DNA from 3 places in the Kitasatospora sp. NPDC097691 genome. Region 1 is predicted to be linked to each of the others. Evidence: riboswitches for the same ligand, from Rfam matches in the RefSeq annotation. Region 1 holds a riboswitch; each other region holds the start of a gene.
What was found. Region 1 has a riboswitch for cyclic di-AMP ahead of ABTY56_RS33240 (peptidoglycan DD-metalloendopeptidase family protein). Riboswitches for the same ligand answer to the same signal wherever they lie in the genome.
Positions count from the first base shown of each region.

Region 1 (4,265 bases):
AGCACCCCCAGACCGCCGAGCACCCCCAGACCATCGCGACGCCCGAGACCACCGCGGACCCCCGGGCCACCGCGAACCCCCGGGGCGCCGAGAAGGCCGAGATCCGCACCGACGGCGCCCCCGCCCCGGCCTGGACGTTCTCCCAGGGCGTCCGCAAGGGACCGATCCTGCAGGTCTCCGGCCAGGGCCCGCAGGACCCGGCGACCGGCGAGTACCTCCACCACGGCGACGTGAAGGCGCAGACCCGGCGCACCCTGGAGAACGTCAAGGCCATCGTCGAGGCCGGCGGCGCGACCATCGACGACGTGGTGATGTTCCGCGTCTACCTCACCAAGCGCGCCGACTTCCCGCTGATGAACGAGGTCTACGCCGAGTTCGTCGAGGAGAACATCAAGCCCGGCGGCGTGAAGCCCTGCCGCACCACCGTGTTCGTCGAGCTCCCGCAGGAGCCGATGCTGGTGGAGATCGACGCCCAGGCGGTCGTCGCCTGACGATCCCGCACCCCCGCCCGCACCCACCGCAGGGCCCGGACGCCTCCCCGCGCGTCCGGGCCCTGCGGCGCTTGCCACACCCGACCGACCACATTAGGTTAGGCTCACCTAACCAACTGGAGGTCCGTCCATGAGCCTGCCCACCGGCGACACCGAGGTCCCCGAGCCGACCACCGCCGAACGGATCCTGAACCTGCTCAGCACGACCTCCTCGCTCGCCGTCCGCGCCCTGGGCGAGCACCACGACCTGGACACCCCGGTCGCCGTCCACGGCTCCCGCCTGCGGCTGCGCGCCGCGCTGGACGCCCCGCTCACGGTGGCCGCCACCCACGCCACCGACGGCCTCGCCGTCGTCCTCGACGTCACCGACGTCTCCCCCGTCGCCGTCCGCGACCGCGTCCGCGCCCGCCTCACCCTGGCCGGCCGGCTCCACCTGGCCCACCTCGCCGACGACGGCCTCAGCGTCCACCTGCGCGTGGACGTCGCCCACGCCGTCCTCGCCACCCCGTACGGCACCGGCGCCGTCACCGCCGCCGACCTCGCCCACGCCGCCCCCGACCCGATGGCCCGCCACGAGGCCGCGATGCTCACCCACTTCGCCGACGACCACGCCGACGCGCTCGACGTCCTCACCCGCCTGCTCGACCCGGTGCTGCTCGCCCGGAACCCGGACGTCCGCCCGCTCGCCCTGGACCGCCACGGTCTGGTGCTGCGCCTGGACCACCCCGACGGCCACCGCGACGTCCGCCTGGTCTTCTCCGAACCGGCCCGCGACACCGAGGACTTCGGCCACCGGATGCACGACCTGCTGGCCGCCGCCCGGTACGGCCAGCCCGCCCACCGCGGCTGAGCCGGCCTCACCGCTCGAACCGCGCCCCGGGACGACCCGCCCCATCCGCCCGAGCAGCGCCGACAGCGTGTACGGGCGGACGTTCGGGTCCGTCCCGCCGCCGCACCCGAACTCCCCACCCCCTTCGGCGCGTTCAGCGGGCTCGAAGCCCGCGCCGCACTGGCCCCGGACATGGCAGCGGCCGGCCCGGCTCGCGAGGGAGGTGGGTCCCGCGAGCCGGGCCGGCCTGGGCGTGTCCCGCGCCCATGTCCACTGTGCGGCGATCATCCGGTCGAGCGGTCACCCGACATGACCATCCCGGAGGATCGATTCGCTCCGCAGCAGCGGTGGTTCCTGAAACCCCGGAAGGGTCAGAGCGCGACGCCGTGCGCGCGCAGGTAGGCGACCGGGTCGATGTCCGAGCCGTACTCCGAGCCGGTGCGGATCTCGAAGTGCAGGTGCGGGCCGGTCACGTTGCCGGTGGCGCCGGAGAGGCCGATCTGCTGGCCGACGGTGACGGTCTGACCGATCTTCACGCCGATCGACGAGAGGTGCGCGTACTGCGCGTACTTGCCGTCGGCGAGCTTGATCTCGACCTCGTTGCCGTAGGCGCCGCCGTTGCCGGCCTTGACCACGACACCGTTGGCGACGGCGCGCAGCGGGGTGCCGGTGGAGCAGACGAAGTCCTGGCCGGTGTGGTGGCCGGAGGCCCACATCGAGCCGGCCACGCCGTAGGCCTCGCCCAGCACCGGGTTGGCCAGCGGCGCGACGTAGCCGGCGGTGGCGGCGACCGGAGCGGCGGTCACGGCCTTGGCCGGAGCGGCGGTCTGAACCTGGGTCTGCACCGGGGCGGACGGCTTGGCGGCCTCGGTCTTGGCCTGGACCTGGGCCTGCGGCTTGGCAGGCTTGGCCGGAGCAGCCGGAGCGGCGGGCTTCGCCGGGGCGGCGTCCGCGGACGGCGCCACGGCGTGGCCGGCGATGGTGAGCTGCTGGCCCGGGAAGATCAGGTTCGGGTTGGCGCCGACGACCGAGCGGTTCTGCTCGTACAGCGCGTGCCAGCCGCCGTCGACGTTCTTGACGTCGGCGATCTTGGACAGGGTGTCACCGCTGACGACGCGGTAGCTCTCGTGCGCGGCGGCCGGAGCGGCCTGCGCGACCGGCTTGGCGTCGGCGGCGGGAGCGGCGGCGGGGGCCGCGGCCGGAGCGGCCTGCGCGACCGGGGCGGCCGGGGCGGTGTGGGCCTGGGCGCTGATCGCGGTCACGAGCGGGAGGGCGAAGGAGGCACCGGTGACGGCGGTGGCGATGCCGATGCGGGCGGCGCGGGGCAGGGCGATACGACGAGCCTGAGCAGGCATGGAAGTTTCCTCTCCGACGCCTGCGAGGTGAGCTGTCGGGTTCGGGCTGGAGTTGCCCGGCCGCATGCGCGGCTTCACCCCAAGCCGGCCCTGGACGCCCGCGCCCTGAGGCGCGAACTCCGGTCCGGCGACTTACCTGTGGGTCCCCCGCTCCTGCCGTACAGAGTTCAGTTCGAACCACCGGGAAGCGGCAGGACTCGGCGTTCCACCCGGTGGATCCGTCCGGGCTGGCCGGGCGGTCGCTGAACTAAAACCCATCCGTTCGGGTGAAGCAATGTCGATCTCTTGAAACCGCAACGACCCCCACGGCGCCGGTGACCCTCCGGATGATCCGCAGCACGGTGCGCACACAACCCATTCACCCCGTGCCACTGATCCACGACCCTGCGCAGACGTCGACGGCACTGCGCAGTCGTCCGCTCACGCACCGCCCACCACCAACACACCCGCCGGTGAGCCTTGTCACGTGGGCCCCACGAGGGCCAGGATCGGGCCGTGGCCACCTCTGAAGCCGGCACTCTGCGCCTGGGCACCGCGCAGGGTCGCTGGGTACTCCTGGCAACGGTGCTCGGCTCCAGCATGGCGATGCTCGACGGCACCGTGGTGAACGTCGCCCTGCCCCGGATCGGCGCCGACCTGGGCGCCTCCCTGGCGTCCCTGCAATGGACGCTGAACAGCTATCTGCTCACCCTGGCGGGCCTGATCCTGCTCGGCGGCGCGCTCGGCGACCGGTACGGCAGGCGCCGGGTCTTCCTGATCGGCGTGGTCTGGTTCGCCGTCGCCTCCGCGGCCTGCGCCGCCGCGCCGAACATCCAGGTGCTGATCGCCGCCCGCGCCGTCCAGGGCATCGGCGGGGCGCTGCTCACGCCCGGCTCGCTCGCCATGCTCCAGGCGGTCTTCCGCCCTGACGACCGCTCGGCGGCGGTCGGCCTGTGGTCCGGCCTCGGCGGGGTGTCGGCCGCGGTCGGCCCCTTCCTCGGCGGCTGGCTGGTGGACGGCCCCGGCTGGCGCTGGATCTTCCTGCTGAACCTGCCGCTCGCGGCCGCCGTGATCGCGGTCTCCACCCGGTCCGTGCCGGAGAGCCGGGACGAGGGCGCCACCGGCCGCTTCGACGTGATCGGCGCGGTGCTCGCCGCGCTCGCCCTCGGCGCGATCACCTACGCGCTGACCGCCGCCGGGGAGGGGGTGTCGGCCACCGTCTGGGCCGCCGGGGCGATCGGCGTGCTGCTCGGCGTCGCCTTCATCGTCGTCGAACGGCGCACACCCGAGCCGATGCTGCCGCTCGGCCTGTTCTCCTCCCGGCTGTTCACCGCCGTGAACCTGGTGACCCTCTGCGTCTACGCGGCGTTCAGCGGCGTCTTCTTCCTCCTGGTGGTGCAGCTGCAGATCGTCGCCGGGTTCTCGCCGCTGCTCTCGGGCTTCGCGCTGGTGCCGATCACGGTGCTGATGCTGGCGCTGTCGGCGCGCGCCGGACGGCTCGGCAAACGGATCGGCCCACGCATCCCGCTGACCATCGGCCCCCTGGTCTGCGCCGCCGGGGTGCTGCTGATGCTGCGCATCGGCGCCGACTCCTCGTACTGGACGGACGTG
Region 1 covers NZ_JBEORY010000069.1:4,269-8,533, forward strand. The annotation lists gene ABTY56_RS33230 (RidA family protein) at 1-491, shown strand, start outside; gene ABTY56_RS33235 (DUF2470 domain-containing protein) at 622-1,341, shown strand; gene ABTY56_RS33240 (peptidoglycan DD-metalloendopeptidase family protein) at 1,692-2,675, opposite strand; cyclic di-AMP (ydaO/yuaA leader) riboswitch at 2,678-2,858, opposite strand; gene ABTY56_RS33245 (MFS transporter) at 3,171-4,265, shown strand, end outside.

Region 2 (4,265 bases), on a different contig from region 1:
GCCGCGTGCCGTCGGCCGAGTAGGTGTTGCGGAAGGCCGCGCCGGTGTCGGCCCGGAAGACGTAGGTACGGCCGGCGAAGGCGGGCAGGGACGCGGTCATGGTGGGGCGGTTCCTCGTTTCCGGTGTGGTGGTGTCGTGTGCGCTGCGGTGTCTCGTGCAGTGCGGTGTCTCGTGCACGGCGGTGTCTTGTGCACTGCGGAAGATGTCGGACCTCCAATTTATCCGACCGGGTGCACTCGGTCAGAGCTTTGCCACGGTACGGATCACCACCGCGCTGCCCACCGGGTGTGCGACCGGCACATGGGCACCCGTCGCGCGCCGGTCCTACCGTCCGCCCATGAGACGCACCCCCACAACCCGTGGCCGCGCGAGACGCACCGCCACAACCCGCACCCGCGCGCGACGCACCCCCACCGCGCTCGCCGCCGTCCTCCTGGCCCTCGCGGCCCTCGTCCTCGGCATCCCCACCCCCACCGCCGCCCGGGCCCAGACGGAATCCGCCACGTCCCCCCTCGCCCTGGAAGCGGCCTTCCCCGCCCCCGGCAACGGCTGGGCCAAGGTCGAGCGCTACCTCGACACCACCCCCGGCTTCCGCACCGAGCAGTTCCCGTCCGACGGCCGCGGCGACCAGGACGGCGCCCGCCGGACGTACTTCGGCACCGGCGAGCCCTCCTCCGGCCGCTTCCTGCTCTACTCCGCTGCCGGCTGGGACACCGGCAGTCGGGCCACGCCCGTCCTGCTGGTCCACGGCGCCAACGACAACGCCGACCGCGCCTGGGCGAACCCGGGGGAGACCGGCACCTGCGGCGCCGCGACCTGCCCGTCCACCGGCCTCGCCCAGTACCTCGCGGGCACCGGCCACCGCGTCTTCGCCATCGGCTTCGCCCACAAGCACGGTGACAACCTGCTCCAGGCGCAGGCCGTCGGCGACGCGATCGCGCTGATCCGGGCCCGCCTCGGGGTCCCGCAGGTGGACGTGGTGGCCTGGAGCAAGGGCGAGGTCGCCGCCCGGGCGTACGTGTCCTCGGTGCGGCCGTCCTGGGGCCGGGCGTACGCGGGCGACGTGCGCCGCCTGGTCACCCTCGGCGGGCCGAACGGCGGGCTCGACTACGTCTACGCCCACGGCTGGTCCTTCGACCTGGCGACGTGGCCGGCCTGCGGCGGCACCGCCAACGCGCCGTCCCCGCACCTGTACATGACCTGCTACGGCACGTACACCGCGCAACCCTGCCTCGGCGTGCTGCCGACCGGCGGGTACGACTGCTACCCGGGCCAGCGCCAGCTGCTCGCCCGTTGGGACGGCAGGTACGGGGTGGACGGCAGTGCCCAGGACTGGTGGACCACCTACTACGGCGGCCAGGGGTTCTACACGTCCGGACAGGGCATCCAGGCCGCGATCGACGCGGGCTCCCTGATCGCCCCGCTCCAGCAGGCCGGGATCCCGGCCCCGGTGCGCACCTACCTGCTGGCGGGCGGGTCGGCGGACATCCCGGGCGTGCTCAACGAGAACCGCGGGCCCAGCGACGGCATCGTGTTCACGGCGAGCGCCCTGGACACCACCGGTATCGCGACGGTCGGCGGCACCCGGCTGCTGAGCGGCCTCAACCACCTGGAGCTCGCGTGGGCGCCGGAGGCCGAGAGCCAGGTGGACGCCTGGCTCGGCTGAACGTCCGGCCGGGCACCCGGCCGGACCTCCCGCCGGACACCCGGCCGGACGCCACCCCCGCCACCCCACCCGGCACTCCCCGCGACACCCCTCACAGCACCCTTCCAGTCACCCCGTAGGGCATCGTTCCAGGCCACCCGAACTGATCAACTCGGCCGCCACACAGCGTCGTTGATCGACACCACTGTGAGCTGCACGACAACCGGTCCGCCGGAGTTGTCCGTTTACGTACGGCCTGCCTAGCCTGCAACGGTCGTCCGCCCCTGGCGGACCCCGCCGCCGGGACGCCGAGTCCCGTCCACCCGCCGGCGGGTCACCGAGCACCACAGCGGACGGGAGCGGGGAAACCAAGGTCGGCGCCCGGCCCGTGCGCTCGCGCGTACGGGTCGAGGCTAGGGGTGAAGCCGCTCCACAGGCGGCCGGGCAACTGCAGCCCGAACCCGACAGCTAACCTCGCAGGCGTCGCAGAGGTCACCTCATGCCCAAGCCTGCTGCCCGGCGCCGTGCGCCGCGTCACGCCCGCCCCTCCCGCCGCGGCCGCAACGCCGCCTTCGCCGCCACCGGCGCGCTCGCGATCAGCGGCGCCGGCCTGCTCGGGGTGCCGTCCGTCACCGGTGCCCAGGCGGCCACCGCGCCGACCGTCACCCAGGACCGGCTCGCCCCCGCCACCATGGTCGCGGGCAAGGCCACCGCCGCCTCGCTGAGCCTGCACTCCTCGGCCTGCTTCACCGCCAAGACCGTGGGCGTGGGCGTGCGCGACGCGCGCGGCACCAACCTCGACTTCCCCGGCAACGCCTCCAACGTGCAGATCTGCCCGAGCGGCGTGAACTTCACCAGCGGTGCGCGCACCCTGCCCGCCGGGACGTACACCCAGTTCGGCTTCTGGCAGGACCTCGGCGGCGGCTGGCACAACCTGCCCTCGCAGCAGCTGGTGGTCTCGGCCACCACCACCCCGGCCCCGACCCCGACGGCCACCCCCACCACCCCGGCCCCGACCCCCACGTCGACCCCGAGCGCCACGCCGACCCCCACGTCGACCCCGAGCGCCACGGCGAGCCCGACCACCCCCGCGCCGTCCTCCCCGGTCGCCGGCAAGTCGCTGACCTGGTCCGACGAGTTCAACAGCGCCATCTCCTGGGGCCAGCGCTGGGTCGGCGACAAGAGCACCGCCTACAAGTACGGGAACCACAACCCGGACGACAACAAGCTGGACTGGCTGAACAAGAACAACGTCACCGTCGCGAACGGGGTCGCCACCTTCACCGCCACCTCCGGCGGCCCGGCCCTGGAGAACGGCAAGCAGTCCTGGAACACCGGCTTCCTGACCACCGAGGGCTCCAGCGAGGGATTCCAGGTCAAGACCGGCGACTACGCCGAGACCCGGGTCAAGCTGCCCGCCGGCACCGGCGCCTGGCCGGCCCTGTGGACCTGGAAGAACGGCAACGGGGAGGTCGACTCCTTCGAGTACCACCCCGACAACCCGAACCTGCTGGAGCTGACCAACCACGTCAACCCCGGCAACGCGAAGTACTACACCGACGCGAGTGCCGTCGCCAAGGACCAGTGGGTGACCATCGGCACCTACTACGGCGCCAACTCGGTGGACTGGTACGTCAACGGTGTGAAGGTCTTCTCGGACGGCAAGGGCGTCGGCGCCGACTGGTCGGCGTACCTGATCCTCAACCTCTCGGTGTGCGCGGGCCAGTACCACCCCGCGCCGCAGGGGACCGCTCCGATCACCATGGCCGCCGACTACGTCCGCGTCTACCGGTAGTCGGGTAGGACGTCCCACCGGTCACCGGAAGCCGGCAGCCGCTCGCCGGCGGCCGGTGACCGGTGGGTCGACGTGGTTCAGGAGCCGTCGGTCGACTCGATGACCCTGATGTCGAACGGCTGCCGGTTGTTGCCCTCGTCCTGGTCGTCCGCGCTGCGCACCGCGACCCAGCCTGCCAGCTCTCCGGGCGGCAGGTCGGGGGACAGCCGGACCGGAATGAGCGCGGTGGCGCTGCGCCCCTCCCTCAGTCCCGGTCCGAAGACGCAGCGCACCCGGTGGCCGTTCTGGAAGACCTCACAGTCCTCGGGGAAGTACGGGCCCTCCGGCGTCACGCCCTCCGGCAGGGTGACCACGACCGTGAACGAGGATGCGGTGGTGTCCGGTCCCCGGTTGGCGACGAAGGCGTGCACGGTGGTGGTGCCGCCGGGCGCCGCCGGCTCCGGGTCGAGCCGGACGACCTCCAGGTCGGAGTGGGACGGCTGGGCGACCAGGGCGGGCAGGGTGGACACTGCGGTACCGGCGGACCCGCCCGGTGCGGCAGGTGCGGCCGGCGCGACCGGTGTGACCGGCACGCCCAGTGCGACGACGTCCACCGCCGGGCGGGGCTCGGGCCGCCGCAGTGCCCAGGACGGGCCGGTGGCCAGCACCGTCACCGCGCAGCTCGCCGCCACGGCCGCCACCAGTCCGACCCCGCCGAACCCCCTGACTCCCGCGCCGCCCCGTGGTTCCGCGCCGCCCCGTACATCCCGGTCTTTCATCCCGGTCACCCTGCTCTCGTGCTCCGGCGGCCCGCGCCGTCGCGGGCCGCGTCGGCACCAGGGTGG
Region 2 covers NZ_JBEORY010000037.1:63,105-67,369, forward strand. The annotation lists gene ABTY56_RS24385 (MoaF-related domain-containing protein) at 1-100, opposite strand, end outside; gene ABTY56_RS24390 (esterase/lipase family protein) at 339-1,667, shown strand; cyclic di-AMP (ydaO/yuaA leader) riboswitch at 2,015-2,144, shown strand; gene ABTY56_RS24395 (glycoside hydrolase family 16 protein) at 2,146-3,441, shown strand; gene ABTY56_RS24400 (COG1361 family protein) at 3,519-4,121, opposite strand.
Region 2: linked by a shared signal. The riboswitch ahead of ABTY56_RS24395 (glycoside hydrolase family 16 protein) and the one ahead of ABTY56_RS33240 (peptidoglycan DD-metalloendopeptidase family protein) in region 1 are both predicted to bind cyclic di-AMP.

Region 3 (4,265 bases), on a different contig from region 1:
AGCGCGTGCAACGCGTCCACGTCGCCCTCGGTGTGGTGGTACTCGCGGATGGCCAGCCGGGGGCCGGTGAGTCGAACGGGGACCATGGCTGCCGACCCTACCCGCCCCCGGCGGCTACCGTTCGGACTATGAACGACGAAGACCTGCGGCTCGCCCCGCGCACCAGGGCCGCCGACCTGCTCGCCTGGGCGGCCGAGCAGGGCCGCACGCCGGTGGCCGAGGGGCCGCTGCACGCGGTGCTGGCGCTGCTGGAGCTGGGCGAGAGCAGGATGCACGACGGCTGGCCCGAACTGACCTCCGACGCGGTGGAGCACCTGCTGTACGAGCGCCTCCACCTGTACGTCCAACCCGAACCCGAGGAGGACCCGCTCGCGTACGGCGAGGCGGTCCGGCTGCTGATCGACCACCAGCGGGCGGCCCGGCGGCTCAACGCCAAGCGTCAGGAGCGGCTGCACGCGGAGGCCGAGTGGCAGGGCGAGGTCGCGGCCGGGCTGCTGCGCCGCGCCGACCTGGTGACCTGGCCCCGGCTGTACGCGCTGCTGCTGCACGCGCACGGGGTGGACGTCGCGGACGGGTCGGCGGTGCGGGACTGGCTGACCGGCTTCGGCGGGCTCGCGGAGGAGGAGCGGCTGGCCGCGTACGAGGCCCTGGTGCCGGCCGGCTGGCTGGACGAGCCGGACGAGCAGGGCTGGGGACCGGGCCGGGTGCTGTCCGTCGGCATGGCCACGGACGGCGCCCGGCGGCTGCTGGAGCAGGGCCTGATGCGGCGCAGCTACCGCAACCTGGCCGAGCTGACCGCGCTCGGGCGGCCGATGCCGGACGAACTGACCGGGGACTTCGGGCACTTCGAGGACGCGGCGGTCGATGCGGCGCTCGACCTGTTCGGGGAGTGGACGGTGCCCGGGCTGCCGCGGCTGCTGGTGGCGGAGTTCCCGGAGCTGGCGCCGGAGCCGGGCCAGGAGGAGATCGACGCCTACCTGACGCAGCTGCCCGCCGAGGAGTAGGCGCCCGCGGAAACCGAGAGCCCCCGGCCGCGTGCGACCGGGGGCTCTCGGGTGTCCGTCACGGGCTCCCGGGTGTCCGTCACGGGCTCTCAGGTGTCCGTCACGGGCTCCCGGGTGTCCGTTACGGGTTGAGGCCGTGCTGCTGGAGCCAGGGCTCCGGGTCGACCGGGGCGCCGCCGCCGGGGCGGACCTCCAGGTGCAGGTGCGGGCCGGTGACGTTGCCGGTCGCGCCGACCTTGCCGATCTGCTGGCCGGAGGTGACCGTGCCGGAGCCCTTGATGATCGAGGAGAGGTGGCAGTACCAGATCTCGGTGCCGTCGGGCAGGGTCTCGACGATCCGGTAGCCGTACGAGCCGGACCAGCCGGCCGAGGTGATGGTGCCCTGGCCGAGCGCGTAGACCGGGGTGCCGGTGTCGGCGGCGAAGTCCAGGCCGGTGTGCAGGTTGGCCCAGTAGCGGGCGCTCTGGCCGTAGTGGGCGGAGAGCCGGTAGTCCTTCACCGGGAGGGTGAGGGCGGCGGCCCGCTTGGCCTCCGCCTCGTCGGCGGCGCGCTTGGCCTCGGCTTCCTTGGCGGCGGCCTTGGCCTCGGCCTCCTGCGCGGCCTGCAGCCGGGCGGTCTCCTCGGCGGCGGTGCGCTGGCCGTCGGCCTGCTGCTGGATGCGGGCGGCGAGCGCGAGGCCGGGGTCGGCGGAGAGGGCGACCGGCGTCTCGTCCGGGGCCTCGATGGCGGGCGCGGCGGCCGGGGTGGCCGAGGCGAAGCCGGTGGCGCCAAGGGTGGCGGCGACGGCGGTGACGCCGAGCAGCGGGGAGGCGCCGCGGGCCTGACGCGGCATCCGGTGCCGGTTGGTCTCGGCCTCCGGGCCGAAGGCCTCGGGACCGTCCGCACCGGGGTGGTCGAGGAGCTGGGTACCGGCTGCGGGGCCGGCCGGGTGTGCCGGAGTGTGCGTCGACGCCACGGAGGCGCGCTCCTTTCCTTCCTTCGCGCCTACCGGGTTAGCTGACGGGTTCGGAGCAGGAAGGTCTCCTACGGCCGGGCCGGGGCCCCGCCGATTCACCCCAAGGAACGTGGTTCCCCGGCTCCCTGACCTGCCCGGAGGCCGGCCGGCGGGATTAGGCGACGGCGCACGGTGCCGTCTGGGTACGGCGTTGACGACCGCGCTGCGTTATCAAACGTTAATCCTAGGACGCTCTGATTCCAAGCCATCCGTCCGGGACGGCCGTGGAGCGGGTGATCGGACGTCAACGAACGACCCTTCGACACGAGCACCCCATCTGAGTACTCCTACTCATGTGCGGCCCGACCGGGCGGCCGCATCCTGACGCCATGAGCGCACCGATGCAGAACCGCACGACGGCCGCCTACTACATCCAGGCCATCCTCTCCTTCGCCCTCTCGGGCACGACCCTCGCCGTCGGGATCGCCTACCTGCCGGTCGGCGGGTGGACTCGGGCGTTCCTCGGGATCGGCCTCCTCTACACCGTCAGCTCCGCGTTCACCCTGGCGAAGGTGATCCGGGACCGGCAGGAGACGAACGAGATCGTCAGCCGGGTCGACCAGGCCCGGCTGGAGAAGCTGCTCAGCGAGCACGATCCGTTCAAGGTCGAGGGGGTCTGAGGCACACCCCCTCCTCTCCCCTCGTCCCCGCCCCTCCGGTCGAGCCCTTGACGGCTAAGGCTATTAGCCTTAGCTTTATGGCTATCGGCAGTACCGCCGATGCCCGCAGCGGCGGACCGAGGAGGCCCACCATGAACGCCACCATCACCCCGGACACCCAGTACCTGACCCTCCCCGGCGGGCGGATCGCCTTCGACGACACCCGGCAGGGCGACCGCACCCCCGTCGTCCTGCTCCCGGGCATGCTCGACAGCCGCGCCGCGTACCGGCACCTCCGCCCGCTGCTCGTCGCCGCCGGCCACCGGGTCGTCACCATGGACCTGCGCGGCTTCGGCGAGTCCTCCATCACCTGGGACGACTACAGCCCCGCCGCCATCGCCGACGACGTCCTCGCCCTGCTCGACCACCTCGGCATCGAGCGCGCCGTCCTCGCCGGGAACTCCTACACCGGCGCGACGGTCGTCAAGGCCGCCGGGGACGCGCCGGAGCGGGTCGCCGGGATCGTCCTGATCGACGCCTTCGTCGAGAACCCGCAGCCCGGCGCCCTGATGCGCGGCGTCCTCGGCCTGATGGGCGCCGCGCTCGTCCACTGGCCCGCCTTCTGGGGCTTCTACCTGCGCCGGATGGCCTTCCCCGGCGCCAAGCCCGCCGACTTCGACGCCTACGTGAACGGGCTGGTCGCCGCGCTGCGCACCCCGGGCCGCAAGACCGCCACCCGCGGCTACGTCACCGGGGACGCCTCGCCGGTCGGCTGGACGGCCGCCGTGCGGTGCCCGGCGCTGGTGGTCATGGGCAGCAAGGACCCCGACTTCCCCAAGCCGGAGCTCGTCGCCGACCGGCAGGTCGCGGCACTCGGCGCGCGGAAGGCGATGATCGAAGGGTCCGGGCACTACCCGATGGCCGACAACCCGCATGCCACCGCAGACGCCCTGCTGCCCTTCCTCGCCGAACTCGCCTGACGCCGCCCGACCGCCGCCGGACCACCGCCCGACCACCGCCCGACTTCCGTACGGAGAGACCCGAGACCATGCCCCGCATAGGACTGACCCCCGACCAGGTCGTCGACCACGCCATCGCCCTCCTGGACGAACAGGGCACCGAAGCCCTCACCCTGGCCGCGGTCGCCGCCCGGGCCGGCGTCGCCACCCCCTCGCTGTACAAGCACGTCAGCGGCGGCCTGGCCGAACTGCGGCGGCTGATCGCGGTCCGGGTCACCGGCGAACTGGCCGACCGCCTCGCGGACGCCGCGGTCGGCCGCAGCGGGGACGACGCCGTCGCCGCCGTCCTGCGCGCCTACCACGCGTACGCCACCGAACACCCGCACCGCTACAACGCCCTCCCCCAGGCCCCCCAGGCCGACGACGACCTCGCCGGGGCGGCCGCGCGACTCGTCGGCGTGATCATCGCCGTCCTGCGGGAGTACGGACTCGACGGCTCCGAGGCGATCCACGCCGCCCGCACCGTCCGCTCCGTCGCCCATGGCTTCGCCTCCCTCACCACCGCCGGCGCCTTCCGCCTCGCCGAGGACCTCACCATCACCCAGGACCGCCTCATCGCCACCCTCACCACCGGTCTCCGCAGCTGGCCCGCCTGACAGGCCGCCCACGAGCCCGGCCGACCGACGAACACGAGAAGTCGGACCGGCCG
Region 3 covers NZ_JBEORY010000067.1:25,081-29,345, forward strand. The annotation lists gene ABTY56_RS32840 (GNAT family N-acetyltransferase) at 1-86, opposite strand, end outside; gene ABTY56_RS32845 (hypothetical protein) at 129-1,004, shown strand; gene ABTY56_RS32850 (M23 family metallopeptidase) at 1,126-1,959, opposite strand; cyclic di-AMP (ydaO/yuaA leader) riboswitch at 1,972-2,130, opposite strand; gene ABTY56_RS32855 (YiaA/YiaB family inner membrane protein) at 2,328-2,618, shown strand; gene ABTY56_RS32860 (alpha/beta fold hydrolase) at 2,750-3,577, shown strand; gene ABTY56_RS32865 (TetR/AcrR family transcriptional regulator) at 3,646-4,212, shown strand.
Region 3: linked by a shared signal. The riboswitch ahead of ABTY56_RS32850 (M23 family metallopeptidase) and the one ahead of ABTY56_RS33240 (peptidoglycan DD-metalloendopeptidase family protein) in region 1 are both predicted to bind cyclic di-AMP.